Regions from separate parts of the Mesorhizobium sp. M0664 genome, predicted to be linked through region 2. Evidence: predicted binding sites of a transcription regulator. Region 2 holds the regulator's gene; each other region holds the start of a gene.
The links. Region 2 encodes PhoB, which activates phosphate uptake and scavenging genes when phosphate is short. Its sites were predicted from a motif close to TGTCATNNANCTGTCAT; they were not measured.

Region 1: the regulator PhoB is predicted to act here: its motif matches at 5,914-5,930, upstream of NKI39_RS07075 (esterase-like activity of phytase family protein).
Region 3: the regulator PhoB is predicted to act here: its motif matches at 5,228-5,244, upstream of ugpB (sn-glycerol-3-phosphate ABC transporter substrate-binding protein UgpB).

What each region holds. Positions count from the first base shown of each region.
Region 1 covers NZ_JAMYPW010000003.1:321,616-332,202, reverse strand. The annotation lists gene NKI39_RS07095 (TMEM175 family protein) at 1-364, opposite strand, end outside; gene NKI39_RS07090 (MFS transporter) at 521-1,729, shown strand; gene NKI39_RS07085 (MATE family efflux transporter) at 1,739-3,211, opposite strand; gene NKI39_RS07080 (L,D-transpeptidase) at 3,403-4,188, shown strand; gene NKI39_RS07075 (esterase-like activity of phytase family protein) at 4,335-5,813, opposite strand; gene NKI39_RS07070 (TIM barrel protein) at 6,061-7,050, shown strand; gene NKI39_RS07065 (sugar ABC transporter substrate-binding protein) at 7,092-8,150, shown strand; gene NKI39_RS07060 (sugar ABC transporter ATP-binding protein) at 8,207-9,733, shown strand; gene NKI39_RS07055 (ABC transporter permease) at 9,750-10,587, shown strand, end outside.
Region 2 covers NZ_JAMYPW010000004.1:178,042-188,628, forward strand. The annotation lists gene NKI39_RS08650 (hypothetical protein) at 1-59, opposite strand, end outside; gene pstS (phosphate ABC transporter substrate-binding protein PstS) at 713-1,774, shown strand; gene pstC (phosphate ABC transporter permease subunit PstC) at 1,834-2,823, shown strand; gene pstA (phosphate ABC transporter permease PstA) at 2,827-3,678, shown strand; gene pstB (phosphate ABC transporter ATP-binding protein PstB) at 3,675-4,478, shown strand; gene phoU (phosphate signaling complex protein PhoU) at 4,511-5,218, shown strand; gene phoB (phosphate regulon transcriptional regulator PhoB) at 5,235-5,924, shown strand; gene NKI39_RS08685 (ROK family protein) at 5,934-7,178, opposite strand; gene xylF (D-xylose ABC transporter substrate-binding protein) at 7,464-8,504, shown strand; gene NKI39_RS08695 (sugar ABC transporter permease) at 8,646-10,010, shown strand; gene NKI39_RS08700 (ATP-binding cassette domain-containing protein) at 10,026-10,587, shown strand, end outside.
Region 3 covers NZ_JAMYPW010000006.1:49,890-60,476, reverse strand. The annotation lists gene NKI39_RS10250 (ABC transporter ATP-binding protein) at 1-934, shown strand, start outside; gene ugpC (sn-glycerol-3-phosphate ABC transporter ATP-binding protein UgpC) at 957-2,024, opposite strand; gene ugpE (sn-glycerol-3-phosphate ABC transporter permease UgpE) at 2,032-2,880, opposite strand; gene ugpA (sn-glycerol-3-phosphate ABC transporter permease UgpA) at 2,889-3,773, opposite strand; gene ugpB (sn-glycerol-3-phosphate ABC transporter substrate-binding protein UgpB) at 3,855-5,165, opposite strand; partial or broken gene NKI39_RS10225 (bifunctional diguanylate cyclase/phosphodiesterase) at 5,463-7,894, shown strand; gene tlpA (thiol:disulfide interchange protein TlpA) at 7,897-8,580, opposite strand; gene argH (argininosuccinate lyase) at 8,616-10,016, shown strand; gene NKI39_RS10210 (hypothetical protein) at 10,088-10,294, shown strand; gene lysA (diaminopimelate decarboxylase) at 10,310-10,587, shown strand, end outside.

The DNA.
Region 1 (10,587 bases), on a different contig from region 2:
GGATGTTGAAGCCGATGGCGCAGAGCGCCAGGTCGACGCCATAGACAGCAACCGGCACCGGCGCGAAATGGTTCTCACCCATGAAGGCTGTCGTCGCCGGCATCAGCGATAGCCAGAACAGCAGGTTGAGGTTCGCCCACAGCACGCGGCCGTCGACCCGCTGCACGGTATGGAACATGTTGTGCAAATTGTTCCAGTAGATGCCGACATTGATGAAGGACAGCACATAGCTGAGGAAGATCGGCCAGAGTGGTGCCAGCGCGGAAAAATCCTCGCCATGCGGCACCTTCAATTCCAGCACCATGATGGTGATGATGATGGCGACCACGCCATCGGTGAATGCCTCGACTCGTCCCTTGCCCATGAATCTCCCCTGACAATCCGCTGAAGTTAAAAGAGGATCTCGCTCAGCGCCATCGGCAAAGCTGCCAAACTTGTCAGGAGCAAGCCGGGGAGGGGGAACGGCTGACGCGAAAAAGGCGTTAGGATGTCAGATCCCGAACAGCAAAAGGTCGAAAAAATGACCGCTCACGCTCAAGTCATGACGCGCGATTACGAACTCGGCGGCCGCGCTGCAGCGGCCACCGTGGCCGCTATGATCGCGGCTCTTTTCGCCGGCAGCACGGCGCTGACGCCGCTTTACATCATCTACAAGCAGGTCTTCGGCTTCTCACAGATCACTTTGACGCTGGTCTACGCCGTCTATGTCATCGGCAATCTGGCGGCGCTGCTGATGTTGGGGCGTGTGTCCGATGTCATCGGGCGCCGTCCAATGGCATTGGCCGGGATGGCGGTGGCCGTGGTCAGCGCGGTGGTTTTCCTGTTCGCCGAAAATGTCGCATGGCTCGACATCGCCCGAATTCTGAGCGGACTGGGAATCGGCGTCGGCGCGGGCACCGGCACCGCCTGGCTCGCCGAATTGCTCCCGACCGACGACAAGTCACAGGCGGCGACGATTGCCACCAGCACCAATTTTCTCGGCCTCGGCCTCGGTGCGCTGGGAGCCGGGTTGCTCGCCGAATACGCGCCTTGGCCGCTCAGGCTGACATTCGTCGTCTACCTGGCGATGCTCGCGACTGTAACCCTGCTGGTCTGGCGCACGCGGGAAACCGTTTCGCGGCCGGGGAAACTGGCTGACGTTTCGATGCGGCCGCGCCTTTCCGTGCCCGATGCCATCCGCGCAAATTTCGTTGCGCCGGCGGTGACCGGCTTTGGCGCAATGGCGCTGGTCGGCTTTTATGCAGCACTCGCACCGAGCATTTTGGCGCAGCAACTGCAGGTAACCAACCATGCCGAAGCCGGCGCTCTGTTCTTTGAATTGGCGATCGTGACGGCCGCCACCATTGTAGCGACGGCACGTCTTTCGAGCCGAGCCGCGATGTTCGCGGCGCTTGCGCTGATGATCCCAACCGTCGCGCTGATTGTTGCGGCGCAGGTCTTCGCCTCGATGACCATAATGATTGCCGGCACCGCCTTGTGCGGCGTGGCGGCAGCGCTCGGCTATCGCGGCGGCTTGCAAGTGGTGAACGAGATCGCGCCGGCGGACCGGCGCGCCGAAGTCGTCTCGGCCTTCTTCATCTGCTGTTTTTGCGGCAACGCGCTGCCGGTCATCGGCATCGGCGTTCTGTCGACGGTGGCAGGTGCGACCGCGGCAAGCCTGGCCTTTGCCGGCATGATTGTCGTCTTTTCCCTGGTCGCTCTCGGGTTTGGCGCGAAATACGCGCGCTGAGCCGACCTTTCAGCCGTTCGGTGTCTCGGGCGAAAGGTGCGCGCGCTGGCGCGGTACGCCGAGGCCGGTATCCGGCGGTTCGCCGGCAGCCGGCCGGCTCTCGATCATGTGCAGGCTGCGCCAGCGGCCGAAGCGATAATAGGCCGCGGCCAGCACGAGCGAGGTTACAGAGCCAGCCGGAAAGCTCCACCACAGAGCTTCCTCGCCGATCACGCTTCGGAAGAAATAGGCGAAGCTGGTGCGCACCAGCAGCACCGAGATCACCAGGATGATCAGCGGCGGCATCACCGCGCCGGTGGCACGCACGGTGGCGAAGAGCACGATGGTGATGCCGAACAGGATGAAGGACCACGACGCGATCTTGTTAATGTGAGTGGCGATGTCGATTGCTGCACTGTCGCTGCCAAGGAAGAGGCTGAGCACCGCGCGATCGAATACGAACAGCAGCGCGACGAGCATCCCGGTGAGCACAAGGTTGAAGCCGACGCCGGAGGTGGCGATGCGTCCAATCCGGTCCCAGCGCCTGGCGCCGACATTTTGCGCCGCCATGGACGACACCGCGGCGCCGATGGCGAGCGCCGGCATCTGGATATAGGTCCAGAGCTGTGCGGCTATGCCGTAGGCAGCCGCGACCTGCGAGCCGTACGAGTTGACCATGCCCATCACCGTCAGCGCCGCGGCCGAAACGACGATCATCTGCAGGCCCATCGGCACGCCCTTGAAGACGACGATGCGCAGCAGCGCCGGGTCCGGCCGCAGCAGAGCGAGATTAGCGCCGGCCAGCCGCAGCGGGTGCTTGCGCGCATAAAGCACGATCAGGATGGCAACCACGCTTACCGTCTGGCCGATCAGCGTCGAGGTGGCCGAGCCGGCGATGCCGAGTTCGGGGAACGGGCCGATGCCGAGGATGAGCAACGGGTTCAAAACGACGTCGAGCATGACTGCCAGCGCCATAAAAAGGAAAGGCGTGCGCGAATCGCCGGCGCCGCGCAGCACCGTCATGACGAAGGACAGCAGGTTCATCATCGGCACGGCGAGGAAGATGATGCGCAGATAGGAGCGCGCCAGCGGCAACGCGTCGGCCGGCGTGCCGAGCGCATCGAGGATCGCATCGACCCAGATCCAGCCGCAGACCGCGAACACCACCGAGACGAGGAAGAAGAAGGTGGCGCTGGTTCCGACGATGCGCCGGGCTTCGGGCAGGTCACGAGCGCCGACGGATTGTGCGACCAGGATGGTCGCCGCCATGCCGATGCCGAAGACGGTGCCGAGGATGAGAAACAGCACGAGGTTGGCATTGGACGTGGCGGTCAGCGCCGCTTCACCGAGGAAACGGCCGACCCACACGGCATTTATCGAGCCGTTGAGCGACTGCAGCACATTGGAGCCGAGCACCGGCAGGGCAAACAGCAACAGGGTGCGCGGGATAGGCCCACTGGTGAGGTCGCCGGTCTGCCGGCGCGGGGGCATGTTGTCGTCCATGGCAGGCAACTCGGCGAAGGCTTGTCTGAGTCCGCAATGATTGCCGATTTAACGGGAGAGGTCGATGCGGCGCTGTAAATTCCGCCTGGCGTGCCTTGATCTAAGCATTTCTCAACCTTCCGGAATCGTATATTGATCCCGCACGCGTGGGGCCGCATTTTCCTGGATCTCATGGGTAGGCCGGGGGGCTCATGTCCGATATTCCGTTGTTTTTTGAGCGCCTGAACCGGCGCGCCTTTCTTGGTGCATCCGCTCTGGGCGCGGCCTCCGTGGCTCTTTCGTCGTGCACTACGACGGACGTGGCGGCGCCGGTGCCCGCGGCACCAAGCGATCCGGCTTTCGGCGATGCCGCAAGCATGTATGCCGCGCGCATGGACGAGGGCTATCAACTGCCGGCAATCCCGGTAGCCAAGGTCGATCCGAAATTCGTGCGTCAAATCGTGGCCGACCCGACTGGAGAAAAACCCGGCACGATCGTCGTCGATACTTCCGAGCACTTCCTCTATCTGGTGCGCGACGGCGGCAAGGCAATTCGCTATGGCGTCAGCCTCGGCAAGGCCGGTTTCGGATGGACCGGCAGCGCCGTGGTACAGGCGAGGAAGAAGTGGCCGGTCTGGACGCCGCCGCCGGAAATGATCCAACGCCGGCCGGAACTGGCGAAATACAAGGACGGCATGCCGCCCGGCCCGCAGAGCCCGCTTGGTGCCCGCGCGCTGTATCTCTTCCGTGACGGCAAGGACACGATGTATAGGCTGCACGGCACGCCGGAGTGGGATTCCATTGGGAAGAACGCTTCCTCCGGCTGTGTGCGCTTCATGAATCAGGACATTATCGACCTCTACAGCCGCGTCGACGGCGTCGCGCCGGTCTTCGTGCGCCCGAACCTGTCGGCCGCCGGGAAGATCGCCGCCGTGTCGAACAGGACGGCCGAGCCGATCGATGCCGGCGTGCCAAAGGACGCGGAGATGTTGAGGTAAGTGCCTTCGACTGGATCGTCAGTCGCAGGTTTTGCAACGCACTGGGACACCGTCCTTGCGCGGGCGAGCCGCAACTGAAGGGCACGACCGCTCAATCGCGCCAGCTCAGGCGGACGCGTTCCGCGCGTCCGCCTGTATGGGTGCCGCTACTTCTTGGCGAGGCCTGGGAGCGTGACCTGATAGACCAGGAACATGGTGTCGACATCGGCGCCATCCTCGGCCTTGTAGGCCGCGCCTACCTGGAAGCCGTCCTGCGTGAGGAAGTCATTGTCATTGGCGACGAACAGGAAATAGTCGTCGGGCAGTGTCGGATCGAGGACGCTCACCACCGACATCGCCTCCCACTTCTCCGAAAGGTTGTTGCGGTCGTTGGGCGCGCCATTGTGCAGCCCGAAGCGGCCGAGCTCGGTCTTGTCGTTGATGTCAATGAGCGGCGTCAGCTTGGCCGGCGTCACCGATGGATCGAGCTCACCCTTGGGCGCCAGCGGCTTGTCCTTGTCGAATTCTGTGCCGGCGACATCGGTTGCCGCAGACAGATCGACGACGCTGATCTCGCGGTGGAGCGAGGTGTCGCCCTTCAGCCCCTGGCCATTGCCGCTGTCGCGCGCCAGCATCAGGAAGGTCTTGTCCGACAGCGCCACGATTTCGCTCTGCGCGGCGATCTTGGTTTTGCCCTTGGCATCGGTGAACATCGGCAGCGGCACGACATATTCATGCGCGAGCTTGAGCTGGCCGGGATCCGAGGCATCGTAGACCAGCGCGCGCGTGTTCTGACGCGTCGAGGCGGAATCGCCGCCATCCTGCCTTGGGGCCGACTGCAGCACGGCAATCAGGAACTTCCCGTCCGGCGTCAGCGCCATGCCTTCGAGGCCCTGGTTGTTCTGACGGCCGGTTTCGGGATCCTTCGGATCTGGGTCTGCCGCGCCAAGTCCCGGATTGTTGGAAGCAAAGTTTGGCGTCCCGTGACGCATCGGGACAAGCGCCGCCGGCGGCTGCGTTGCCGACATCAGACGCCCATCGGCGGAGAAGCGGTAGATGTTCGGACCGTATTCGTCCGAGATGAACAGCGTGCCGTCGGGCAGCCGCGCGATCGCTTCGTTATCGAGCGCGAGCTTGCCGTTGGCTTCGGGCAGGATCGGCATGTCGTCGGTCGCGGCACGCACGCCGTTGAGCGGATCGAGGCCGGTTGCGTCGGTACCCTTGTCGTCGGTCAAAAGGATGGTGTCTGCAAGCGTCGCCTTGAGGCCCGATTGTTCCTGGCCGGTGGCCGGTGCCGCACCCGGCGCGATCGGGGCGAACTCGATGGCGATCGTGTTGAGGCGCGGACGGTAATCGGTGGTGCCGACGACATTGTAGCCGCGATCCGGCAGCAGCCATAGCGAGCCCTTGTAGCCATCGGCGCCATGTGTCCAGCCGGCAGCGTCGATCGACATGCCCGAGCCCGAGCCAAACGTCTCGCCGAACTTGTCCTTCTGGCTGGCCGGGATGCGGCCGACACCGACCATGCCCTTGTTGACGAAGCTGACGCCGCCGACGGTCGCGGCGTTTTCTGCCAAGGCCGGGGTCAAGGCGGTGAACATCGCCAGCGCGACGGCGAGGGACGCGGTTCGGTGCAGGTTTTTCATGGGTATCCTCTTTGAGACAAAGCTGCCGGGATCTGAAAAAGCGCCGCGTCGCATCAAGGATGCCGCGAAAGCCTTCGGAGAAGCGATCTAGGACGCGAACATGATACTTGCGTGACAGTGCCGCGCTTGCTTGTCCCCCGTGGTCGCAACTGGCCTGGGTATGGCGAATTCGTCGTCGCCGAGCGAGCAATTAACAACTTTACAAATAATCGTTCTAATGTAAAGTTATGACAATGAAAGGTCCCCGATGACTGCCTATCGTTTCGCCACCCGCCTCAATTCCTTTGCCTCGCGGCCACAGGCCGAGTGGCCCGATCTTGTCGGCAAACCGTCCATGCTGCAAATGGCGGCACGTGCGGCGAAGGTTGCGGAGTTGACCGATCTCGACCTCAACTTCCCCGACCATGTCGATGAAAAGCCTGCGGAAATAGCGCGCAAACTCGGCGATATCGGGCTTTCCATCAATGGTTTCGCCATGCGCTACTATTCCAATCCGGCTTTCAAGCTCGGCGCCTTCACCAACCCGGATCCTGCCATTCGCCGCGAAGCCATCGACCTGACCAAGGCCGGCATCGACGCCACGCGCGAGGCGGGCGCCAGCCTGATGACCTTGTGGCTCGGGCAGGATGGCTTCGACTATGCCTTCCAGGTGGACTACGCAGCGCTCTGGCAACACGAAATCGATGGCATTCGTGAAGTTGCGGCGCATGATCCGGGCTGCCAAATCAGCCTTGAATACAAACCCAACGAGCCGCGCTCCTACAGCCTGATGCCAGATGCGGCGACTACATTGCTGGCGATCCGCGAGATCGGCCTGCCAAATCTCGGCGTGACGCTCGATTTCGCCCATGTGCTCTATGCCGACGAGCAGCCGGCCTTTGCCGCAGCACTCGTGGCGCGACACAGCAAGCTGCTCGGCGTGCATCTCAACGACGGCTACGCCAAGCGCGACGACGGCCTGATGGTCGGGGCCGTGCATACGCTGCAGACGATCGAGCTGCTCAGGCAGATCCGTCGAGACGGCTATGCCGGCGCCATCTACTTCGACACGTTCCCCGACATGACCGGGCTCGACCCGGTCCACGAATGCGAAGTCAACATCGCGACTGTCAAGCGCATGCTGCGCTTCGTCGATCGGCTGGAAAAGGACAATCGCCTGTCCAGTGCCGTCGACCGTCAGGACGCGGTCGCCTCGCAGGCCATCATCCAGGAAGCCATGCTCGGGCCGGACAGCTGAGGCCGGCGGCATAGACCGTTTTTCAACAAGGGAGGAAGATCATGAAATTTCTACTTGCCACCGCTGCCGCTGCCCTGATGGCGCTGTCCATCGGCTCGGCTTTTTCCGCGGACCTCGCGCCGCTCAATTCCGACACCGAGAAGGATCGCATCGACTGGTCGCAGCTCGAGGCCAAGTTCGGGGCGTTCCCCAAGTTGCCCGAGGGTACCAAGGCGGGTGCGGTCTCCAAGACGCTGACCAATGAATACTGGCGCTCGCTGGGGGAGGGCTACAAGTCGTTCGGCGACCGCACCGGCGTGCCCGTCGTCTACCAGGCAGCGCAGAGCGAGGGCGACCAGCTCGGTCAGCTCACCATCGCCGAAGGCCTGGTCACACAGGGCTACAACGTGCTGCTCGTCTCGCCGCAGACCGACTCCAACCTGCAGCCGATCATGGAACAGGCCAAGGCGGCCAACGTGCCGGTGGTCAACGTCAACGACGCGGTCATCCCGCAGGCCGAGCATTATGTCGGTAATGTCCAGCGCGACAACGGCGTGCGCGTCGCCAAATGGTTCATCAAGAACCGGCCGGACGGCGGCAAGGTCGCCATCGTCGAAGGCCAGGCCGGCGTCTACGCCGCCGTCCAGCGCACCGATGGTTTCAAGACAACGATCACCGAGGCCGGCAAGTTCGACGTCGTCGCCAGCGTCCCCGGTAACTGGGATCGCCAGACCTCCTACGACGCGGCCACCAACATCCTGCAACAGCACCCCGACCTGATCGGCTTCTATGCCAACAATGACGGCATGGCGCTGGGCATCGTCGAGGCGGTCAAGGCTGCCGGGCTGCAGGACAAGGTTGCGGTCTTCGGCACCGACGGCATCTCCGACGCCTATGCCTCGATCCGCGCCGGCGAGCTGACCGGCACCGTCGATTCATTCCCGGTGCTGACCGGCGAGGTGGCGCTGGAATCTGCGCTGCGGCTGGTGGCCGGGCAGAAGCTGCCGCGCGTCGTTGCCACGCCGCAGGCGCTGATCACCAAGGACAATGCCGACCGTTACTCCGGCGGCGGCGATGCCGTGCGCAAGGCGCTGCTCGAGGACGCGGCAGCGGGCCAGTAGAGCAGGGCCGGCAGGTGCCGGCCTTGGGTCGGCACCTTGCCTGGAGAACCGAAGCAATGTCAGCGCGGCTGCAATTCGAGGGCATTTCCAAAGAGTTTCCGGCTGTGCGGGCGCTGAGCGAAGTGTCGTTTTCGGTCGGCGCCGGCGAGATCCATGGCCTGCTCGGTGAAAACGGCGCCGGCAAATCGACGCTGCTGCGCATACTGTCAGGCGTCTACCGACCGACGGCGGGAAGCGTGCTGATCGACGGCAAGCCGGTGATGCTGAACAATCCGGTCGCCGCACGCGCAGCCGGCGTGGCGATGATCCATCAGGAATTACAGCAGGTGCCACGCCTCAGCGTCGCCCAGAACATGTTCCTCGGCCATCCGTTGACGCGCGGCGGCGTCTTCGTCGCACGGCGCGAGCAGGAGAGCCGCGCTGCGGAAGCGCTGGCCGCCATCGACCCGACCATCGATCCGGCAGCCCCGCTTGGCAGCCTGAAGGTGGCGCAGCGGCAGATCGTCGAGATCGCGCGGGCGCTGCTCGACCGCGCCAGGATCGTGGCGATGGACGAGCCGACGTCGAGCCTCACGCCGAGCGAGTTCGAACGGCTGGCGGAAGTTATTGCCGGTCTGGCACGCGACGGTGTCGCCGTCGTCTATGTCTCGCACAAGCTGGACGAGGTGTTCGGCATCTGCCAGCGCGCAACCATCATGCGCGACGGCGTTGTGGTCGAAACCGTCGATCTCGCGCAGGTGTCGGAAAAGGCCGTCGTTTCGATGATGGTCGGCCGCGAGCTTGCCCAGGAACAACACCGCTCGCATGCTTCTCCCGAGATCAGGCTGAGCGTGCGTGGCCTCGCCTCGGCAACCAAGGTCCGTGACGTTTCGTTCGACCTGCATCGCGGCGAGGTGCTGGGCGTTGCTGGCCTGGTCGGCTCGGGCCGCACCGAACTGCTGCGGCTGCTGGCCGGCGCCGACCGGGCCTCATCAGGCGCAATAGAGATCGACGGCGCGGCGGTAAAGCTTTCCAGTCCGCGCGACGCGATCGCGGCCGGCATCGGTCTGGTGCCGGAGGAGCGCAAGCGCGAAGGCATCGTGCCGTTGCGGTCGATCTCCAGCAACATGGCGCTGGCCTCGATGGGCGTGTTCGCGCCGCGCGGCGTCATCGATCACAAAAGGCTGAAACGGGTCGCGGCCGAGAAGATGAAGCGGGTCAATCTCAGGCCGTTCCTGCTCGACCGGCCGATCCGCCTGTTCAGCGGCGGCAACCAGCAGAAAGCGATCATGGGCCGCTGGCTGGCGGCGGGAACGCGGATCCTTCTGTTCGACGAACCGACGCGCGGCATCGATGTCGGCGCCAAGGCGGAGATCTACCACCTGATCGAGGAACTCGCCGCCGAAGGCCATTCGGTAATCGTCGTGTCGTCCGAACTCCCCGAGGTGATCCGGCTCGCCGACCGCGTGCTGGTCATGCGCGACGGCACGGTCGCCGCCGAACTGGGCCGCGCAAGTCTCAGCGAACAGGCGATCGCCGCGTACGCCATACCCCAAACGGAGATTGAGGCCGGCAAGGCGCAAGGCCATCGGGCCGGTGCATAACGGACAGGACCAGCCGATGACCGATATAACCCAACACACAGCAGCGCGCCCAAGGGCAGATTTCCTGCACCGGTTTTCCGTGCGCGACGCCGGCACGCTGATCGGCCTGGTGGTGATCCTCGCCGTCTTCGGGGTGCTGGTCCCCGGCTTCTTTGCCGAGCGTAACCTGATCAACATCCTGCAGCAATCGAGCATCAATGCGTGCCTGGCGTTGGGCATGACGCTGGTCATCATCTCGGGCGGCATCGACCTGTCCGTCGGGCCGACGGCAGCCCTTTCGGCGGTCATCTCGGCCTCGATGCTGGTTGCCGGAGTGCCGTTTCCGCTGGCCATCGCCGCTGGCTTCGCCATCGGCCTCGCCTGCGGACTGCTCAACGGCGTGCTGGTTGCCTATGTCGGGCTGCAGCCCTTCATCGTCACGCTGGGAACGCTCAGCACCTACCGGGCGCTGGCGCTGATCTATACCGGCGGCAATCCGGTGCTCGGCCTGCCTGCCGGCTTCCGTGCCATCTTCAACGGCTCGCTGTTCGGATTGCCCTTGGCGGTCATCATCGTGGCCGTGGTCGCGCTGATTGCCTGGATCATCCTCAAGAAGACGCCGTTTGGCGAATATCTGCTCGCCGTCGGGGGCAATGAGGAGGCGGCCTACATAGCCGGCGTGCCGATCGCTCGCACCAAGATCGCCGCCTATATGATCTCGGGCCTGCTGGCAGCGCTTGCAGCGCAGATCCTGATCGGCCGGCTGGGTGCCGCCGAGCCCATTCTCGGCAATCTCTGGGAACTCGACGCCATAGCGGCGGCGGCGATCGGCGGTGCCTCGCTGATGGGCGGCAAGGGCAGCGTCGTCGGCACCA
Region 2 (10,587 bases):
CAGCCGCTTCCCAGAGGCAGCGCCAGGCACAGGAAGACAGGCAGAATCCGTCGAGACATCAGCAATACCCCTGCAAGCTTATAACGCTGCTTCGGCCTAACCGACAACCGGCGGAATAGGGCGAAGGGAGTAGATACCGTGAAGTAGAGTCGTCGCACTTCCAGTGGAAGGCGTTGCTCGAAGATCGAGCGCCGGGTCGGGCGCGGATGGAGGTCCAGCGCGAGTTAGAACCTTGCGATTCGTCAACGCTTCCAGCGTAAGGCCATGGTGCGATCGCACCATACCAAAGCCGCGCTCAGTGGCGACAATGGGATATTCGAAGTTCCGCTCCTCCAGTTACGGGCGGGAGCAGCGACCGCCGGCAAGAAACAGGGTCAGATTTACCCCAACGGACCTGTTTCGGCGATGGCGCGGCCATGACACGTTCTGGCTGCATGCAACGCGCTCCCGTCCGGCTTTTTTCTTTTAAAGCCGGTGGCTGCGATCGCCGAGCAGACGATGCCGGCCGGAATTCACGCAAGCTGCTGATTCCAGCGGCAAACCGCGGCCCATGCCGACAAAAGCCCGCGGCCGCTCCTTCTTAACCCGGCTGGACGTCGTTACCGGAGCGACATGAAACTGTCATGCGACTGTAATAATCGGGGGCTATTGGCCTCAGCGGGCGCCGGAGGAATGGCGCCGAGAGACCATATTCCGAACAGGAGCAGGCCACATGAGACATTTCATCCGCTCGGCGGCCGTTGCGATTGCAATGGCTGCGGCGACGACCACCCTCACCCTGTCCGCCGCGCTCGCCGCGGACATCTCCGGCGCCGGCGCCACCTTCCCCTACCCGATCTATGCGAAGTGGGCCGACACCTACAAGAAAGACACCGGCGTTGGCCTTAACTACCAGTCGATCGGTTCCGGCGGCGGCATCAAGCAGATCAAGGCCAAGACCGTTACCTTCGGCGCTTCGGATGCGCCGCTCAAGGGCGACGAGCTTGAAGCGACCGGACTGGCTCAGTTCCCGATGGTGATGGGCGGCATCGTTCCCGTCGTCAATCTCGAAGGCATCAAGCCGGGCGAGTTGGTTCTCGACGGCCCGACGCTGGCCGACATCTTCCTCGGCAAGATCACGAGCTGGGATGACGAAGCGATCAAGAAGCTCAATCCCGACGTCAAGCTGCCTTCGCAGGCGATCGCGGTCGTTCACCGTTCCGATGGTTCGGGCACGACGTTCAACTTCACCTATTACCTCGGCGACGTCAGCGCGGTCTGGAAAGAAAAGGTCGGCGTCGACAAGGCCGTGGAATGGCCGGTCGGCATCGGCGCCAAGGGCAATGAGGGCGTTGCCAACAACGTCTCCCAGACCGGCGGCGCGATCGGTTATGTCGAATATGCCTACGCCAAGCAGAACAAGCTCACCCACACCGATATGATCAACAAGGACGGCAAGAAGGTCGAGCCCACCGCGGCGGGGTTCTCGGCGGCAGCGGCCAATGCCGACTGGAGCTCGCAGCCGGGCTATGGCGTCATCCTCGCCAACGAGCCGGGCGCCGAGTCCTGGCCGATGACGGCGGCAACGTGGATCCTGCTCTACAAGAAGCCGGATGATGCCGCGACCACCGGCGAAGCGCTCAAATTCTTCGCCTGGGCATACGACAAGGGCGACGAGATGGCCGGCGAGCTGGACTACGTTCCGATGCCCGACAAGGTGGTTGAGAGCGTCAAGGCCATGTGGGCCAAGGAAGTCGTCGGCGACGACGGCAAGCCGCTCTACTCGGCTATGTAATCTCCTCCAGGGAGGGCGTCGATGGCGCCCTCCCTGTTGCCTTTAATCGCGAGGACCCAATGACCATCGCTTCCGATGCCGTGCCATCATCTGCAGCAGCCCGGGCCAGGGAAGCTACGGTGCGGCGCTTCGCGCTCACAGATGCCATATTCCGCGGACTCACCCGCGCTTCCGCAATTCTTGTGCTGGTCATCCTCGGCGGTGTCGCCATCTCGCTGTTTGCCGGCTCATGGCAGGCGCTGTCGTCGTTCGGTTTTTCTTTCCTGACGACTGAGAGCTGGAATCCCGTTACGGAAAAATTTGGCGCACTGGCGCCGATCTACGGCACGCTGGTGACGGCGGCCATTGCCATCCTGATCGCGGTTCCGATCGGCATCGGCATTGCAATCTTTCTCACCGAGCTCTGCCCGCGCCCGCTCAGGCGTCCTATCGGCATAGCGGTCGAGCTGTTGGCCGGCATTCCTTCGATCATCTACGGCATCTGGGGCCTGTTCGTGTTCGCGCCGTTCCTGCAGACGACGATACAGCCCTTCATCATCAACATCTTCCACGGCGTGCCGGGACTATCCAGCCTTTTCGCCGGCCCTCCTTACGGCATCGGCCTTCTGACCTCGGCGCTGATCCTCGCCATCATGGTGCTGCCCTTCATCACCTCGATCACCAAGGACGTCTTCGATACGGTGCCGGCGGTGCTGAAGGAATCGGCCTATGGCATCGGTTGCACGACCTGGGAAGTGACCCGGCGCGTGGTCATTCCCTATACCCGCATCGGTATCATGGGCGGCGTCATGCTTGGCCTCGGCCGGGCACTCGGCGAAACCATGGCGGTGACTTTCGTCATCGGCAACGCACATCGCATCAGTGCCTCCCTGTTCGCGCCGGGCACGACGATCTCGGCGACCATCGCCAATGAATTCACCGAGGCCGACGGCGACCTCTACACCTCCTCGCTGGTTTCGCTCGGCCTGATCCTCTTCGTCATCACCTTCCTGATCCTCGCCGCCGCCCGCTATATGCTGATGCGGATCGACGCCCGTACGGGAGCCTGACCGATGTCGACATCCTCATCGCTCCACAGCCGCCGCAAAGCCAGGAATTCGGTGATGATGGCGCTTTGCGTCGTCGCCGCCGGCATCGGGCTTGCCTGGCTGGCGCTCATTCTCGGCGCGTTGGTCTATAAGGGCACAGCCGGGCTTTCGCTCGCGGTCTTCACCGAGATGACGCCACCACCGGGCGAGGCCGGCGGCTTGCTCAATGCCATCACGGGCAGCCTGCTGATGACGATCATCGCCGTTGTCGTCGGCACGCCGATCGGCGTGCTGGCGGGAACCTACATGGCCGAGTATGGACGCTTTTCGCGCATCACCACCGTCGTCCGCTTCATCAACGACATCCTGTTGTCGGCGCCGTCGATCATCATAGGCTTGTTTGTCTATGAGCTGATGGTGCGGCCAATGGGACATTTCTCGGCCATTGCCGGCGCCGTTGCGCTTGCCATCCTGGTCATTCCGGTGGTCGTGCGCACCACTGAAGACATGCTCAACCTGGTGCCGAACGCGTTGCGTGAAGCCGGTGCCGCGATCGGCGCGCCACGCTGGGTGGTGATCCGTTCGGTCGCCTACCGCGCCGCATTGTCCGGCATCGTCACCGGCATATTGCTGGCGATAGCACGCATTTCCGGCGAGACGGCGCCGCTGCTCTTCACCGCGCTCAACAACCAGTTCTGGAGCAGCAATATCAACGCGCCGATGGCCAGCCTGCCGGTGACCATCTTCCAGTTCGCTCTCAGCCCTTACGAGGAATGGCAGCAACTGGCGTGGACCGGCGCACTCATAATCACCCTGACGGTTCTGGGCTTGAGCATCCTCGCCCGCAGCCTTACCGGACGCAGAGAGGACAGATGACACAGATGTTGTCCCCAGACATGACGATGGCCGAAACGGTCGCCGAGAAGACGAAGATCGAGGTCAAGAACCTCAACTTCTACTACGGCCAGAGCAAGGCGCTGAAGGACATCAGCCTGTCGCTGCCCGAGCGCAGCGTCACGGCCTTCATCGGCCCTTCGGGCTGCGGGAAATCGACGCTGCTGCGTGTGTTCAACCGCATCTATGAGCTCTACCCAAAACAGACGGCCGAGGGCCAGGTGCTGCTCGACGGCAAGAACATTCTCGACCGGTCGCAGGATCTCAACCTCCTCAGGACCAAGATCGGCATGGTGTTCCAGAAGCCGACGCCGTTCCCGATGTCGATCTACGAGAACATCGCCTTCGGCGTCAGGCTCTACGAGAACCTCGGCAAGTCCGAGATGGACGGCCGCGTCGAACAGGCGTTGAAGCGCGCCGCGCTGTGGAGCGAGGTCAAGGACAAGCTCAACGCCAGCGGCTTGAGCCTGTCCGGCGGCCAGCAGCAGCGGCTCTGTATCGCCCGCACCGTGGCGGTGAAGCCGGAAGTCATTCTGCTCGACGAACCGGCTTCGGCGCTCGACCCGCTGTCGACTGCCAAGATCGAGGAACTGATCGACGAATTGCAAGCCGACTACACGATCGTCATCGTCACCCACAACATGCAGCAGGCGGCGCGCGTGTCGCGCCAGACGGCGTTCATGTATCTGGGTGAACTGGTCGAGTTCGACCGGACCGAGAAGATATTCACGTCGCCCCGCGAGAAGCGCACGCAGGACTACATCACTGGCCGCTTCGGCTGAGCCGTTCCGATCATGCATATGAGGACAGGACCATGGGCGAACACACAGTCGCTTCTTTCGACGAGGATCTCGAGCAGATCAGCAAGCTGATCCGCGACATGGCCGACCTCGCCGGTTCGATGGTCGGCGGGGCAACCAAGGCGCTGTTGAATTCCGACAACGTGCTGGCGCAACGCGTCGTTTCCGACGACGCCATCATGGATGCGCGTCAACGCGAACTGGACGACCGCGCCATCACCCTGATCGCCAAACGCCAGCCGATGGCCCACGATCTTCGCCATGTGGTCGGAGCGATCCGCATGGCGGGCGACCTCGAACGCATCGGCGACCTTGCCAAGAATATCGCCAAGCGCGTGAGTGCGGTCGGCCTCAGCGCCACGCCGCGGGACCTGTCGCATTCCATCGACGCGATGGCGCAGCTGGTTCTCATCCAGGTGCAGGGTGTCATCGAGGAATATGCTGCAGGCGATGCGGCCGCGTTGGCCAAGCTTCGTGCCGCCGACGAGCGCATCGACGTTAAATACACGTCCGTGTTCCGCGAGCTGTTGACCTACATGATGGAAGATCCGCGCAACATCACCGCTTGCACGCACCTGCTGTTCTGCGCCAAGAATCTGGAGCGGATCGGCGACCATGTCACCAACATCGCCGAAAATGCGTATTATGTGCTGACCGGCGAGCAATTGCCGGTCAATCGTCCGAAGCAGGACGAAACGACAATGTCCGCACCGGTGACATGATGGGGGTGCCCAGCCGATGATCGCACCACGCATAATGGTGGTGGAGGACGAGGAGCCGTTGGGTGTGCTGCTCCGCTACAATCTCGAATCCGAAGGCTACCAGGTCGAGGTGGTGACACGCGGCGACGAAGCCGAGATCCGTTTGCAGGAGAATGTGCCCGACCTTTTGGTGCTCGACTGGATGATACCAGCGGTTTCCGGCATCGAGCTCTGTCGTCGGTTGCGGGTGCGCCCCGAAACCGAGCGGCTGCCGATCATCATGCTGACCGCGCGCGGCGAGGAGAGCGACCGGGTGCGCGGTCTTTCGACCGGCGCCGACGACTATCTGGTCAAGCCGTTTTCGACACCGGAATTCATGGCCAGGGTCAAGGCGCTGCTGCGGCGCGCCAAGCCGGAAGTGCTGTCCAGCGTGCTGAAGGTCGGCGACATCGTGCTCGATCGCGAATCGCACAGGGTCTATCGCAAGAAGAGCGAAATCAGGCTCGGGCCGACCGAATTCCGGCTGCTCGAGTTCATGATGCGGCATCCGGGCCGTGTCTTCTCGCGCAGCCAGTTACTCGATAATGTCTGGGGGGAGACAATCTACATCGACGAACGCACCGTCGACGTGCATGTCGGGCGGCTGCGCAAAGCCGTCAACAACGGCCGGATGCCGGATGTCATCCGCACCATCCGCGGCGCCGGCTATGCGATCAGGGAAGATTGACCCGCCTGGTCAGGCTACGTTCTTTCTGACGCTGGGCCTCATTTGCGCGCCCGGCGCGAAAATCTCCTGGTCGACGAAGCTTAACGCCCGCATCGCGCAGCCTTCGCGGATCAGAGGCAATTCGTTCGGCTCTGTATCGAAGGAGATCGAGCCTGAATGCTGGCCGCCGGCGGTCTGGGCGATTGCCTTCCGCAAGGCCGGCTCGATCAGATCGAAGGCGGCGGCACTGGCGCCGACCATCGCGACCGGTGCCGGATCGATCAGCGCGAACAGCGAGCCGAGACCGAAACCCAGCGCTTCGCCGGCCTTGCGGTAGGCCTCGCGTTCCGGCCCATCTTTCTCGCGCGCCCGGGCCGCCAGTGCGCGCATGTCGGCGTCGCTGACGTCGGCGACCGGTTCGCTGTCTTCGCTCATCTGCCTGGCGTTGCGCCAGATGGCGTAGTTGCCGGCATACGCCTCGATGCAGCCGCGCCGCCCGCAACGGCAGAGCGCGCCGCCCGGACGATGGATCATGTGGCCAAATTCGCCGCCCGAGGAATGCGTCCCGGTGAACAGTTCGCCCTTCAGCACCAGCCCCATGCCGATGCCATGCGAAAGCAGGATGGCGATGAAGTCATCGCGATAGCGATCCGGATTGCGCCAGCGCAAAGCCACCGCCATCATGTTGCAGTCGTTCTCCACCGTTGCCGGGATGCCGAATTCGTCCTCCAGCATGTCGGCAAAGGCGATGTCGGTCTGCGGCGTGATCGGCGACCACAGCATGGCGCGTGCAGGGGAGTCGGTAATGCCCTGAATCGCCAGGGCGATGCGGGCGACACTGCGGACGTCAAGATCTGGATCCTGCAGCCGGCGCCGGACGATGGCCATGCATTCACGGATCAGCTCGTCGCGCGGCATAGTCAGCGTGTCCAGCCGGCGCTGTTCCTCGGCGACCACCTGTCCCGTGTAGTCGATAATGGCGGCCGAAAGGAAATTCAGCGACAACACCACGGTCAGCACCGCCGCCGCTTCCGGGTTGAGGGCGAGGCCGACTTGCGGACGACCGCGTTTCAACGAAACGGGCTCACTTGGCTTGCTCTCGGCGAGGATGCCTTCCCGTATCAGGTCGGAAGAAATCGCCGATATGGTCGAATGACTGAGGCCGGTGGTAGCTGCGATCTCAGTACGCGATGGCTGGCCGGCCCGGCGCACCGCCGAGATCACCATCGCCCGGTTGCGCCGGCGCAAATCGTCATGGCGGATTCCGACCGACATTGTTTTGCTTTCCTCCCGGTTGCCGCGGCCGCTCATGAACCGGAAGCCGTCGGTAATGTCCGACAAATAGTGTCGGATGAGGCAAATAGTGTCAGATGCAGGTGGCGCTGTCATCGTTTATTCCGACGCTCGAAAAAACTCGCAGAGTCATCAAAATCCATCAGAATCGATGTTGACAGCAGCCGGAGATCGGACCAGTATTTTTTCGAGGCTCGAAAAAATTAGAGCTTCTAAGCTGGTCTTTGAGCCAATTGGTCACGCCGTACGCGGCGCAGGGAGGATATGATGAAGAAATTCACGACCGCCATTCTGGCGGGTGTCGCCATGACGCTGGCGCTGGCGTCGGTGGCGCAGGCTAAAGACAAGGTCATCGGCGTTTCCTGGTCGAACTTCCAGGAAGAGCGCTGGAAGACCGACGAGGCCGCAATGAAGGCGGCCATCGAGGCCGCAGGCGACAAGTATATTTCCGCCGACGCACAGTCCAACCCCGGCAAGCAGCTCACCGACGTCGAGAGCCTGATCTCGCAGGGCGCCAACGCACTGATCATCCTGGCGCAGGACGCCTCGGCCATCGGGCCGGCCGTGCAAAAGGCGCTGGACGAAGGTATTCCGGTTGTCGGCTACGACCGGCTGATCGAGAACAAGGACGTCTTTTACCTGACCTTCGACAACAAGGAAGTCGGCCGCATGCAGGCCCGGGAAGTCTTCAAGGTGAAGCCGGAAGGCAACTATGTCTTCATCAAGGGTTCGGGTTCCGATCCGAATGCCGATTTCCTGTTTGCCGGTTCGATGGAGGTGCTGAAGGCGGCAATAGACAGCGGCAAGATCAAGAATGTCGGCGAGGCCTATACCGACGGCTGGCTGCCGGCCAACGCTCAGAAGAACATGGAACAGTTCCTGACCGCCAACGACAACAAGGTCGATGCCGTGGTCGCGGCCAATGACGGCACTGCCGGCGGCGTCGTCGCCGCGCTGACAGCGCAAGGGCTGGCCGGATCGGTTCCGGTTTCGGGCCAGGACGGCGACCACGCCGCGCTGAACCGCATCGCGCTCGGCACACAGACCGTGTCGGTGTGGAAGGATGCGCGCGAGCTCGGCAAGAATGCCGCCGAGATCGCCTCGCAGCTGGCCGACGGCAAGCAGATGACCGACATTGCCGGCGTGAAGGATTTCACCACGCCCGGCGGCAATACCGTCAAGTCGCTGTTCCTGACCCCGGTCGCCATCACCAAGGACAACCTCAACGTCGTCATCGACGCCGGCTGGATCAAGAAAGAAGAGGTCTGCGCCGGCGTGACGGCTGGCACTGTTGCAGTCTGCAACTGAGCCGACGTTTCCGAGAAGTCCGAACGCCGCGGCCGCTCGCCGCGGCGTTTTTCAACAAGAGTTGTTTTTCCGCTTCCGGCGGATAACTTCTAGGCTGCTTCCGGCATCCGCGGCAGACGGCAACCCGGCGGGAGAAACATCATGACCGACACCACGTCCAACACGCCGGTCGACAGCACGGCAGACCGGGCACGGGAATCCGAGCTCGGCATCGTTGCCCGATTTCTCAAGGCAACCGAACTCGACACGCGCATGCTCGGCATGGTCGGCGCGCTGCTGGTCATCTGGGTCGGCCTGCATGTCATTTCCAGCGTACGGCTCGGCGTCAATCCGTTCGACTTCGACAGCCGGACCTTCCTGACGCCACGCAATCTCTGGAACCTGTCGGTGCAGACTTCCGCCGTGGCCATAATGGCCGCCGGAATGGTGCTGGTTATCGTCATGCGCAATATCGACCTGTCGGTCGGTTCCGCCGAAGGTCTGATCGGCGTGGTCATGGGCTTTGCGCAGGTGCATTTCCTGGTGCGAATGATCGGTCTGCAATTAGGCAATCCCTGGATCTGGATCCTGGCACTGGCCATCGGCCTGGCGCTTGGCCTTCTGATCGGAGCGTTCCAGGGATACATCATCGCTTATCTCGAGGTGCCGGCCTTCATCGTGACGCTGGGCGGCCTTCTGGTCTGGCGGGGTGCCGCATGGTGGGTCGCCAGCGGTCAGACGATTGCGCCGCTTGATGCCACTTTCCAGCTGATGGGGGGCGGGCCGGCGGGTTCGATCGGCGCGCGATGGAGCTGGATCGTCGGAATTGTCGCGTGCCTAGCGGTTGTGTTCATGCTGCTCAACGGGCGGGTGCAGCGCAAGCGGTTCCGCTTTCCGTTGCGCCCGATCTGGGCCGAGACGTTCCTCGGTGTCCTCACCTGCGCTGCCATCATGGGCGCCATATGGCTTGCCAATTCCTATCCTTGGCCGGTCGGCATCGTGAACAGATATGCGGCGGCCAACAATATAACGGTTCCCGAAGGCGGGCTGTTCATCGCCCATGGCATCGCCATACCCGTGCTGATGGCTGTAGCCGTAGGGCTGATCATGACCTTCATCGCCAAGCGTACCCGTTTCGGCCGCTATGTCTTCGCCATCGGCGGCAATCCGGAAGCAGCCAACCTTGCCGGTATCAACACGCGCTGGGTGACCATGAAGGTGTTCATGATCATGGGCGTGCTGGCGACGATCGCCGCGGCGATCTCGTCAGCCAGGCAGAACTCGTCGACCAATGCGCTGGGCACGTTGGACGAGCTGCTGGTCATCGCGGCGGCGGTGATCGGCGGCACGTCGCTCGCCGGCGGCTCCGGCACAGTGCTCGGCGCCATGCCCGGCGCGCTTTTGATGCAGTCGCTGCAGTCCGGCATGGTGCTGCTCGGCATCGATTCACCGCTGCAGAGCATCGTTGTCGGCGCCGTGCTGGTGCTCGCGGTGTGGCTCGATACCGTCTATCGCAAACGTGTGTAGGGAGGAGGAACGATCATGGCAGACAAAACCGCTCCCACGGGCACGCCGCTGATCGACATGCGCAACATCTCCATCGCTTTCGGCGGCATTCGCGCCGTCGACGATGCCTCTGTCGACCTTTTCCCGGGCGAGGTGATGGCTTTGCTCGGTCACAACGGTGCCGGCAAATCGACGTTGATAAAAATCCTGTCCGGCGCCTACAAGCGCGATGCGGGCCAGATTTTGGTCAACGGCGAGGAGGCTTCGATCTCCAATCCCCGCGACGCCAAGAAGTACGGCATCGAGACGATCTACCAGACGCTGGCGCTGGCCGACAATGTCGATGCGGCCGCCAACCTGTTTCTCGGCCGCGAGCTGATGACCGGCTGGGGAACGCTCGACGACGTCGCCATGGAGGCCGAGGCGCGCAAAGTGATGGGCAGGCTCAATCCGCGTTTCCAACGCTTCAAGGAGCCGGTGGTAAAGCTTTCGGGCGGCCAGCGGCAGTCGGTGGCGATCGCCCGCGCCATCCTGTTCAATGCTCGCATCCTGATCATGGACGAGCCGACGGCTGCACTCGGGCCGCAAGAGACGGCGC
Region 3 (10,587 bases), on a different contig from region 2:
CGGCTTCGAGGCGCCGGACCAGGGCCGCATCGTGCTTGATGACGAGGTGCTGGCCGATGGCGACACGGCCGTGCCGGCGCATCGCCGCGGCATCGGGCTGGTGGCGCAGGACGGCGCTCTATTCCCGCATCTGAGCATCGCCGCCAATATCGGCTTCGGCATGGGGCGTCACGAGGAAAAGCGCAGTGAGCGCATCGCCGAGCTCGCCTATGTCGTCGGGCTGGACAAAGGTATCCTGAAGCGCCGTCCGCACGAACTCTCCGGTGGCCAGCAGCAGCGCGTCGCGCTCGCCCGCGCCATGGCCATGAAGCCGCGGCTGATGCTGCTCGACGAGCCGTTCTCGGCGCTCGACACCGGCCTGCGCGCCTCGATGCGCAAGGCCGTGGCCGAGCTCCTTGAAACCGCCGGCATCACCACCATCCTGGTCACCCACGACCAGGCCGAGGCGCTGTCATTCGCCAGCCAGGTCGCGGTGATGCGCGACGGCAAATTCTCGCAGGTCGGCACGCCGCGCGAGCTCTATTTCAAGCCGAAGGACAGGATGGTCGCCGAGTTCCTTGGCGACGCCATCGTCCTGCCGGCAAGGATCGCCGATGGCTTCGCCATCTCGCCGCTCGGCCGCATCGCTGTCGACAGCTCGGAGCGGCGCGACGTCGCCCGCATCATGCTGCGGCCGGAGCAGGTGTTGCTTAAGCGCACATCGCGTGAAGGCATGTCCGGCACGCCGGACATGCTGTTCGGCGAGGTGACAGAATCGGAGTTCGCCGGCTCGATGTGCACCATCGCGGTGCGTCTGTTGAACAGCCCCGATCCGCCCGACGCCGCCGCTATCGGCAATACGCCGTTGATCCTGCGCAAGCCGGGCATGGACGCGCCGGCGATCGGCGAGATCGTCCGGCTGACCGTGTCGGGCAAGGCGCATGTGTTTGCCTGAACGGTTTTGCGCAAGGCCGACTTCAATCGACCCGTTTGCCCGCCTGATCGAACCAATGCAGCTTTTCGGACCTGGCCACGACGCGCAATTGGTCGCCTGGCTTGGCGCTGGCGCGGCCTGAGACGCGCACGACGATGCGGTTGCCGGCTGCCACGCAATGGAGAAAGCTTTCGGCACCGACCGGTTCGACCGCTTCCACTGTTGCCGGCAGCGCGAGCGCGCCGGCCGGCGCCTCTGCCGCGAAGGTGATGTCGGCGTCCTCCGGACGAAAGCCTAGTGTCACTGCCTTGCCCTGTCGAGGCGCCAAGCCAATCACAGTACCGTCCGCCAATACCGAGCTTGGGGAGGCCCCTGTGAGCGCCAGCAGATTCATCGGCGGTGCGCCTATGAACGAAGCGACGAAGGTCGAGGCCGGTTTCTCGTACACATCAAGCGGCGCGCCGGTCTGCTCGACCAGGCCGGCGTTCATGACGACGAGGATGTCGGCCAGCGTCATCGCCTCAAGCTGGTCGTGCGTGACATAAACCGAGGTGACGCCAAGCGAGCGCTGCAGATTCTTGATCTCGATGCGCATCTGCCCGCGCAATTTCGCATCGAGGTTGGACAGCGGTTCGTCGAACAGGAAGACCTTCGGGTTGCGCACGATGGCGCGACCCATGGCGACGCGTTGGCGCTGACCGCCGGAAAGCTCGCGCGGGCGCCGGTCGAGCAGCGCCGAAAGCTCCAGCACCTTGGCAGTCGAGCGTACCCTGCTGTCGATCTCGTCATTCGGCGTGCCGCGGTTGCGCAGGCCATAGGCCATGTTGTCATAGACCTTCATATGTGGGTAGAGCGCGTAGTTCTGGAACACCATTGCGATGTCGCGCTCGGTCGGGCCAATGGCGTTGACCACCTTGCCGTCGATGGCGACTGTACCGGCAGAAATCGTCTCCAGCCCGGCGATCATCCTCAGCAGCGTAGACTTGCCGCAGCCGGAGGGGCCGACCAGCACGCAAAGCTCCTTGTCGGGAATGGCGATGGAAACGCCCTTCACGGCCTCGACGCCGCTGGGATAGATTTTCCTGACATCCTTCAGATCCACGGTCGCCATCGGCTTCTCACTTTTCGGATTCGACCAGACCGCGCACGAACCAGCGTTGCATCAGCACGACCACCAGGATCGGCGGCACGATGGCCAGCATTGCCGTGACCATCACCAGGTGCCATTGGGTGTCGGCATCGGCGAAGGAAACCATCTTTCTCAGCGCGATGACGATGGTATTCATGTCGTTGCTGTTGGTGACGAGCAGCGGCCAAAGATACTGCGTCCAGCCATAGATGAAGAGGATCACGAACAGCGCGGCGATGTTTGTCCGCGACAGCGGCACCAGAATATCGAAAAAGAAGCGCCATGGCCCGGCACCGTCGACACGCGCCGCCTCCACCAATTCGCCCGGTATGGTCATGAAGAACTGGCGAAACAGCAGCGTTGCGGTGGCTGAGGCGATCAGCGGGACGATCAGGCCGGCATAGGTGTCGATCATGCCGAGATCGACCATCACCTTGTAGGTCGGCAGGATGCGCACCTCGACTGGAAGCATCAAGGTGATGAAGATCAGCCAGAAGAAGGTCATGCGCAGCGGAAAGCGAAAGAACACGATCGCGTAGGCCGACAGGATCGAGATGAAGATCTTTCCCACCGCAACGCCGAGCGCCATGATCATGGTGTTGAGGAGCAGCCTGCCGACGCTGACCCCGCCGATACGACCGATGCCGCCGAACAGCGCCTCGCTGTAATTGTTCCATAGCTGGCCGCCGGGCAAGAGCGGCAGGGGCGGCCTGAGGATCGTTTGCAGCGTGTGCGTCGAGGCAACGAAGGTGTAGTAGATCGGAAAAGCCACGATCAATATGCCGAGGATGAGCACGGCATGGGCGATGAAGGTGCGGAGCGGGGACTGGCCGATCATCGCTGCCCTCAGCCGTAATGGACTTTGCGTTCCACATAGCGGAACTGGATCGCTGTGAGCGCAATGACGATGGCCATCAGGATGACCGACTGCGCCGCCGAATCGCCCAGGATCAGATTGACGAAGCCGTCATTGTAGACCTTGTAGACCAGCGTCTCGGTCGTCTTGCCCGGCCCGCCGCCGGTGACGGCATGAACGATGCCGAACGTGTCGAACAGGGCATAGACGGTGTTGACGACCAGCAGGAAAAAGCTTGTCGGCGCAAGCAGCGGGAAGACGATGGTCCAGAAGCGCTTGGTTTCGCCGGCGCCGTCCATGGCCGCCGCTTCGATCAGCGTTTTCGGCACCGCCTGCAGGCCGGCGACGAAGAACAGGAAGTTGTAGCTGATCTGCTTCCAGGCAGCAGCCGACACCAGCAGGATCATGGCGTGGGTGCCGTTGAGCAGCGGGTCCCATACGATGCCGAGGCTTCTCAGCAAATAGGCCAACGAGCCGATCGAGGGATTGAACAGGAAAAGCCAAAGCATGCCGGCAATCGCCGGCGCCACGGCGTAAGGCCATATCAACAGTGTGCGGTAGAGGCCTTTGCCGCGCACGGCCTTCTCGGCCATGACCGCGAGCAGCAGGGCCACAACCATGGCAACGATCGCGGTCGCAAGAGAGAACACTACGGTGACCTTGATCGAGTTGAGGTAGGCCGGATCGGCCAGCACCTTCCGGAAATTGGCAAACCAGACGAACCTGCTCTTCAGCCCGAACGGGTCTTGCCTGAGCATCGACTGGTAAAGCGCCTGACCGGCCGGCCAGTAGAAGAAAACCAGGGTGATGGCGAGCTGTGGCGCCACCAGCAGGTAGGGCAGGATCTTGTTGGGAAATACGACGCGTGGAGACAGGCTGATTTCCCTCGCTATCCAGGTGTCGCCCACGCGAGCCCGCGTGGGCGATATTCCAACCGACTAACCGAGATAATCCCGTCAGTTCTCCAGCGCTTCCTTGATCGCGACGTTGCCGCGCGCAACCGCATTGTCGAGTGCCTGCTGGGCGGTTTGCTGGCCGGCCAGCATCTTCTCCAGCTCCTCGTTCTGGATATCGCGCACCTGCGGCAGATTCGGCAGGCGCACGCCCTTCGAGTTGTCGGTCGGCGCCTTGCCCGTCATCTGCAGGATGGGTGTCTCGCGGCCGGGGTTTTTGTCATAGAAGCCTGATTTCTTCGTCGCCTCATACGCGGCGAGCGTCACAGGCAGGTATCCCGACTTCTGGTGCAGATATTCCTGCACATCGGTCTTGGACAGATAGGCAAAGAAGGCGGCGACACCCTTGTATTCCTCGTCCGACTTGTTGCCGAACACCCACAGGCTGGCACCACCCGGCGTCGTGTTCTGTGGTGCGCCCTTGGCGTCGGTATCATACGGAAGCTGGCCGATGCCATAGTTCATGCCGGACTTGACGATATCGCCGAGGCCGCCCGACGATTCGGTGAAGATGCCGCATTCGCCGGCGAGGAATATCTGCTTGGCTTCGGAGGTGCGTCCGCCATATTTGAACGTGCCGTCCTTGGCCAGGCCAGCGAGCGCCTGGAAGTGGTTGACGAAAATCGGCGCATTGATCTTGAGTTCGACATCACCTCCAGCCAGGCCATTCTGCTGGGTGGCCCAAGGCACGTCATTCCACGCCGCGAAATTCTCCAGGTGGATCCAGGTCAGCCAGGTCGAGGTATAGCCGCAAGGGGCGGCGCCGCTCGTCTTGATCTTCTTGGCAGCTTCCCACACCTCGTTCCACGTCTTGGGCGGATTGTTCACGTCGAGGCCTGCCTTCTGGAAGATGTCCTTGTTGTAATAGAGGATCGGCGAGGAAGAGTTGTAGGGGAACGATAGCATGGTGCCGTCCGGCTTCGAATAATAGCCGACGATGCCGGGCAGATACTGGCTCTTGTCGAAAGTCATCCCGGCGCCGGTCATCACATCGGCCACCGGCTTTATCGCACCCTCGGCCGCCATCATCACGCCGGTGCCGACGTCGAACACCTGGAGGATATCGGGCGCTTGCCCGGCACGAAAGGCAGCGATGCCGGCATTCAGCGTCTCCGGATAGGTGCCCTTGAACACCGGAACGAGCTCATAGTCGCTCTGGCTGGCGTTGAAATCCTTGGAGATCTTGGCGACGACCTCGGCGTTGGCGCCGGTCATGGCGTGCCACCAGCTGATCTGCGTGACGGCGAAGGCGGAGGTGGTGGAAAGCAGGGTCACGGTGGCGGCGATACCGGCCGCAAAGCCGAAGAACTTCATGTTTCATCTCCCGTTTGTCATTGGCGAAAGGGGCACTTCCGCAAAGCCAATATGTGGCGCTGATGACAATCGGACAACGGTTTTATTGCGGATCAATGAACATCATTCCTTCCTAAAGTGCACTCGCTACTGAAACCGGGCGCCAGAAATCACATCACCGTCTTTTTGGGCGCAGCGGCGTCGGTTTTCCCCCGAAAAGACCCGCCGCATGGCCCACGGGTTAACCATTCGTTAAAATCTCCAAGAGCTAATCAGTCACACCTCCCCTGTTAATTTTGGCAGACCGAGTGAACCAGGATGCTGACGGTCTATAATTGTATTGTAAGTCAGCACGATCCGAGACTGGTTGCGCTTGCCGCACTCATCTGTGGAATTTCTTGCTTCTCGGCGGTTAATCTCCTTAAGCATGTCGGCCGATCGACCGAGCGAAACCGGCTTGTCTGGCTGATGATCGCCGCGGCCTCGACCGGGTTCGGCATATGGGCGACGCATTTCATCGCCATGACCGCGTTTACGCCGGGAATACCGAATGCATACAATCCGGGATTGTCCGCCTTTTCGCTTGCCGCCGCCATTATCATGACCGCGCTTGGGATGTGGGTCGCCACCTTGCGCCGCGGCATCGACCATTTCCTCGTCGGTGGCGCCATTCTGGGCGGCGCCATCGCGACGATGCACTACATCGGCATGGCAGCTTTCGAGGTCGAAGGCCGGGTCGCATGGAACCTGCTCCTTGTCGCGATATCGCTTCTGGCCGGCGTGACCCTCGCGGCACTGGCGCTCCTTGTCGTCTTGCGCCGTCCGTCAGCGCTCGCGACTTTCGGCGGCGCCGCGCTTTTGACGCTGGCGATTTGCAGCTTGCATTTCATCGCGATGCTGCGGTGTCGATCATTCCGGATTCCTCGATTGAAATATCCGAACATTCCATCGAGCCCATTTCCCAGGCCTTTGCCGCAGCGGTCGCCAGCCTGATAATCCTTGTGCTATCGGGTGCCGCGCTGTGGATCGACCTGCGCTTTCGCCGCCAGAAGCTCGAGGCCGATCGCATGCACGATCTCGCCAATGCGGCGGTGGAAGGTCTGATCGTTTGCGATGGCACCCGCATTGTCAGCGCCAATGACAGTATGGCGAAGCTGACCGGAACAGCGACAGCCACCCTGAACACGATGCAATTCGGCGAGCTTTTCGACGGACAGAGCGCAGCCGATATGTCCGGCTTCGGCGAACAGGCGCAGGAAGCGAAGGTAAGGGGCAGCGACGGGGCGAGAATTCCTGTCGAGCTGATCGCCAGGAAAATCACCTACTGCGGCAGGCCTCATACGGTGCTTGCCGTTCGCGACATCCGTGAGCGCAAGAAGGCAGAACAAGAGATCCTCCGCCTCGCGCATTTCGATCCGCTTACCGGGCTTGCCAATCGGCGGAGCTTTTCTTCCCGGCTGGAAGCAGAATTCGCCTCAATGGATCGTGGCGGCAAGGATGGACATCTGGCGCTCCTGCTGCTTGACCTCGACCGGTTCAAGCAAGTCAACGACCTCTATGGCCACGGGGCCGGCGATGCTATGCTGCAGAAGCTGGCGCACTGCATTTCCGGCATCCCGCGCCACGGACAGATGCTCGCGCGTCTCGGCGGCGATGAATTTGCCATCATAGCTCCGAACCTCCCCGACCCCCTGGCCGCAGGCCGGATAGCCGAGGACTTGCTGGCGGCGATCCGGGAGGAAAACAGGGTTTCGGTCGGCTCCGGCCTCGTCTCGGCCAGCATCGGCATCGCCTTCTTTCCGCTGGATGCCGAAGACCAGGCCGGCCTGATCAGCCATGCCGACACGGCACTCCATCGCGCCAAAACCGAAGGCAGGGACACTTATCGGTTTTTCGAGATAGCCATGGGCACCGCGGCCCGCGACAAGCGCGTGATGGAGCATGAATTGCGCCAGGCGATCGCCCGCAAGGAGTTCCACCTCGTCTATCAGCCGCAGAAGGAGATCCGCGGCGGCAGGATGATCGGCTTCGAAGCCCTGGTCCGTTGGCAGCACCCTGAGCGGGGTGACATTTCTCCGGCCGTTTTCATCCCCGTGGCCGAGGACAGTGGCGCTATCGCGCAGATCGGCGACTGGGTGCTGACGACGGCTTGTAACGATGCTGTTCGCTGGACAAACCCGCTGATGGTCGCCGTCAACGTCTCCGCCGTGCAACTTCACAATCCGAATTTCAGCCGCAAGGTGCACGACGCATTGACGAGATCCGGCCTGGCCCCCGGCAGGCTCGAACTGGAGATCACCGAAACGGCCCTGGTGAAGGACATGCCGCGCGCGCTGGCAACCTTGAGGCAGGTCAAGGCGCTTGGCGTGCATGTGGCGATGGACGATTTTGGCACCGGCTATTCTTCGCTGTCCAACCTCAGCGCCTTTCCCTTCGACAAGATCAAGATCGACGGGTCGTTCATCAAATCGGTCGACAAGAACGCCCAGTTCGCGGCGATCGTTCGCGCCGTGCTGGGGCTTGGACGCGGTCTCGGCCTACCGGTTCTGGCAGAAGGCATCGAGACGCCGGGTGAATTGCAGTTCCTAGACGCCGAGGCTTGCGAGATCGGGCAAGGCTACTACCTCGGCAAACCGGCTCCGATCGAGACATTCGGGGAACTGACGGGCGTGGCCGCTCCGGCAATCCGCACCGCCAGCCGACGCGGCGCAAGCATTGCCGTGCTCAAGCCGCGCCTGCGCACGGTCTGAGCCTATCCCGGCTGAAGCGCCGCCTCGACCAGACGCTTGGCATCCGGCCCCGACCATTCGGCCGGGCCATTCATATGGGCGATCAGGCAGCCTTGCCCATCGATCAGCATGGTGACCGGCAGACCGAGCGCCAGGCCGCGCGTCTTGACGTCGTTGAACAGCGCCATCGTGGCATCGCGATAGTAGCCGAGCGACTTGACGCCGGTGTCCTCCAGGAACTTCTTCGGTTTGGCATCGTCGCCGGCATCGACGTTGACGGCAACAACCTGAAACGCATCGCTGCCCATCTCCTTCTGCAGCGCATCGAGCGCGGGCATTTCGGCGCGGCAAGGTGCGCACCATGTCGCCCACAGATTGAGCAGCACCGTCTTGCCGGCATGATCGGCGATCGTCGTCGGCTTGCCGTCGGGGCCGTTGAAGGCAAGGCTTTTCAGCGATTGCGGCGGATCCGCCGGCAAAAGCGCGGCAACCTGGCCGGTGGCAGCGGCGGCGATCTTCTTGGCACGGTCGGTCTTGGCGGCGCAGGCGACGTCGTCCTTGCCGCCGCCGGCGGCCACTTGCGCGGGCGCCTTGTTGCCAGAACTGCTTTCCCTGACATATACCGCGACCGCGCCGGCCAGCACGCCCGCAACCAAAGCGGCGAGGATGAGACGCAAAGCCGGGAAAAATCTATTGCCGTCTGCCATTTTTCAAAAACTGCTCCGGAGCACGGGTTATAGCGATGAACGACAAGAAGGCCAGCAACCAGATGTGGGGCGGACGTTTTGCCTCGGGTCCGGCCGCAATCATGGAAGCGATCAACGCATCGATCTCGTTCGACCGCAAACTCTATGCGCAAGATATTCGCGGCTCGATCGCCCATAGCCAGATGCTGGCGCAAACGGGCATTATTTCGGCGGCCGACCAAAAAAAAATCGCTCACGGGCTGAACACGATCCTGGCAGAGATCGAGGCTGGTACATTTGAGTTTTCGACCAGGCTGGAAGACATCCACATGAATGTCGAGGCCCGTCTGGCCGAGCTGATCGGCCCCGCCGCTGGCCGCCTGCATACCGCCCGCTCGCGCAACGACCAGGTGGCGGTCGACCTCAGGCTGTGGGTCAAGGACGAGTGCTTTCGCGTCACCGAGGCGCTGAAGGGCCTGATCACGGCGTTCCTGGATCGGGCCGAGGAGCATGCGGCAACGGTGATGCCGGGCTTCACCCACATGCAGGCGGCGCAGCCGGTGACCTTCGGCCACCACTGCATGGCTTATGTCGAGATGTTTGCACGCGACCTGTCGCGCGTCCGCGATGCGATTGAGCGGATGGATGAAAGCCCGCTCGGCGCCGCCGCCCTCGCCGGCACCAGCTTTCCCATCGACCGGCACCAGACGGCGAAGGCGCTTGGCTTCCGCGAGCCGATGCGCAATTCGCTCGACAGTGTTTCGGACCGCGATTTCGCGCTCGAGTTCCTGGGCTTGGCGGCGATCTGCGCGACGCATCTGTCGCGGCTGGCCGAAGAGATCATCATCTGGTCGACGCCGCAATTCGGCTTCGTCAGGCTATCGGATAGTTTCTCGACGGGTTCGTCGATCATGCCGCAGAAGAAGAACCCGGACGCTGCCGAACTGGTGCGCGGCAAGACCGGCCGCGTCACCGGCCATCTCGTCGGCCTGCTGACGGTGATGAAGGGCATGCCGCTGACCTATGGCAAGGACATGCAGGAAGACAAGGAATCCGTCTTCGACGCGGCCGAGACGCTCGACCTGATGCTGGCGGCGATGACCGGCATGGTGCGCGATATGACGGTGAACACTGCCGCGATGAAGAATGCGGCCGGCGCCGGCTATTCGACTGCGACCGACCTCGCCGACTGGCTGGTGCGCACGCTCGGCCTGCCGTTCCGCGAGGCGCACCATATCACTGGTCGGGCGGTGGCGCTGGCCGAGGAGAAGAAGGTCGGGCTCGACAGGCTTTCGCTGGAGGATCTGCAGTCCATTCACCCCGGTATCGGCGCCGACGTGTTTTCGGTTCTTGCCGTGCAGAATTCTGTAAAGAGCCGCACGAGCTTCGGCGGCACCGCGCCGTCCGAGGTGCGCAAGCAGATCCGCTACTGGAAAAAGCGGCTCGCCAAGGCGTAAGACGCGGGGTGCAATGGCCGCAAAACTCGGCTAGAAGCGGCTGCGGGCAACAGTTTCGGACGGATGGCACGATGACCGGAAGCAGGATTTTGGTGACGCTGACGCTGCTGGCGGCAATGGCCACCGTTGCGGCCTGCGGCAGGAAGGCTGCGCTCGACACGCCGTACGCGGCAGCCGTGCAGGCCCGCAAGGACGCCGAGAAGGTCAAGCAACCCTTGCCGCCGGAGCCGGAAAAACCTGTCGAGGACAAGAAATTCATCCTCGACCCGCTGCTCTGATTTCGGACCAATCTCGTGAACCATTTCGACTACCGCGACGGCGCGCTGCATGCCGAGGACGTGGCGATATCAGACATCGCCGCCAGCGTCGGCACGCCGTTCTACTGTTATTCGACGGCGACGCTGACCAGGCATTTTCGCGTCTTCACCGAGGCCTTTGCCGGGCTCGATGCTCTCGTCTGCTATGCCATGAAGGCGAATTCCAACCAGGCCGTGCTTAGGGTGCTGGCAAGGCTCGGCGCCGGCGCCGACGTGGTCTCGGAGGGCGAATTGCGCCGCGCTTTGGCGGCCGG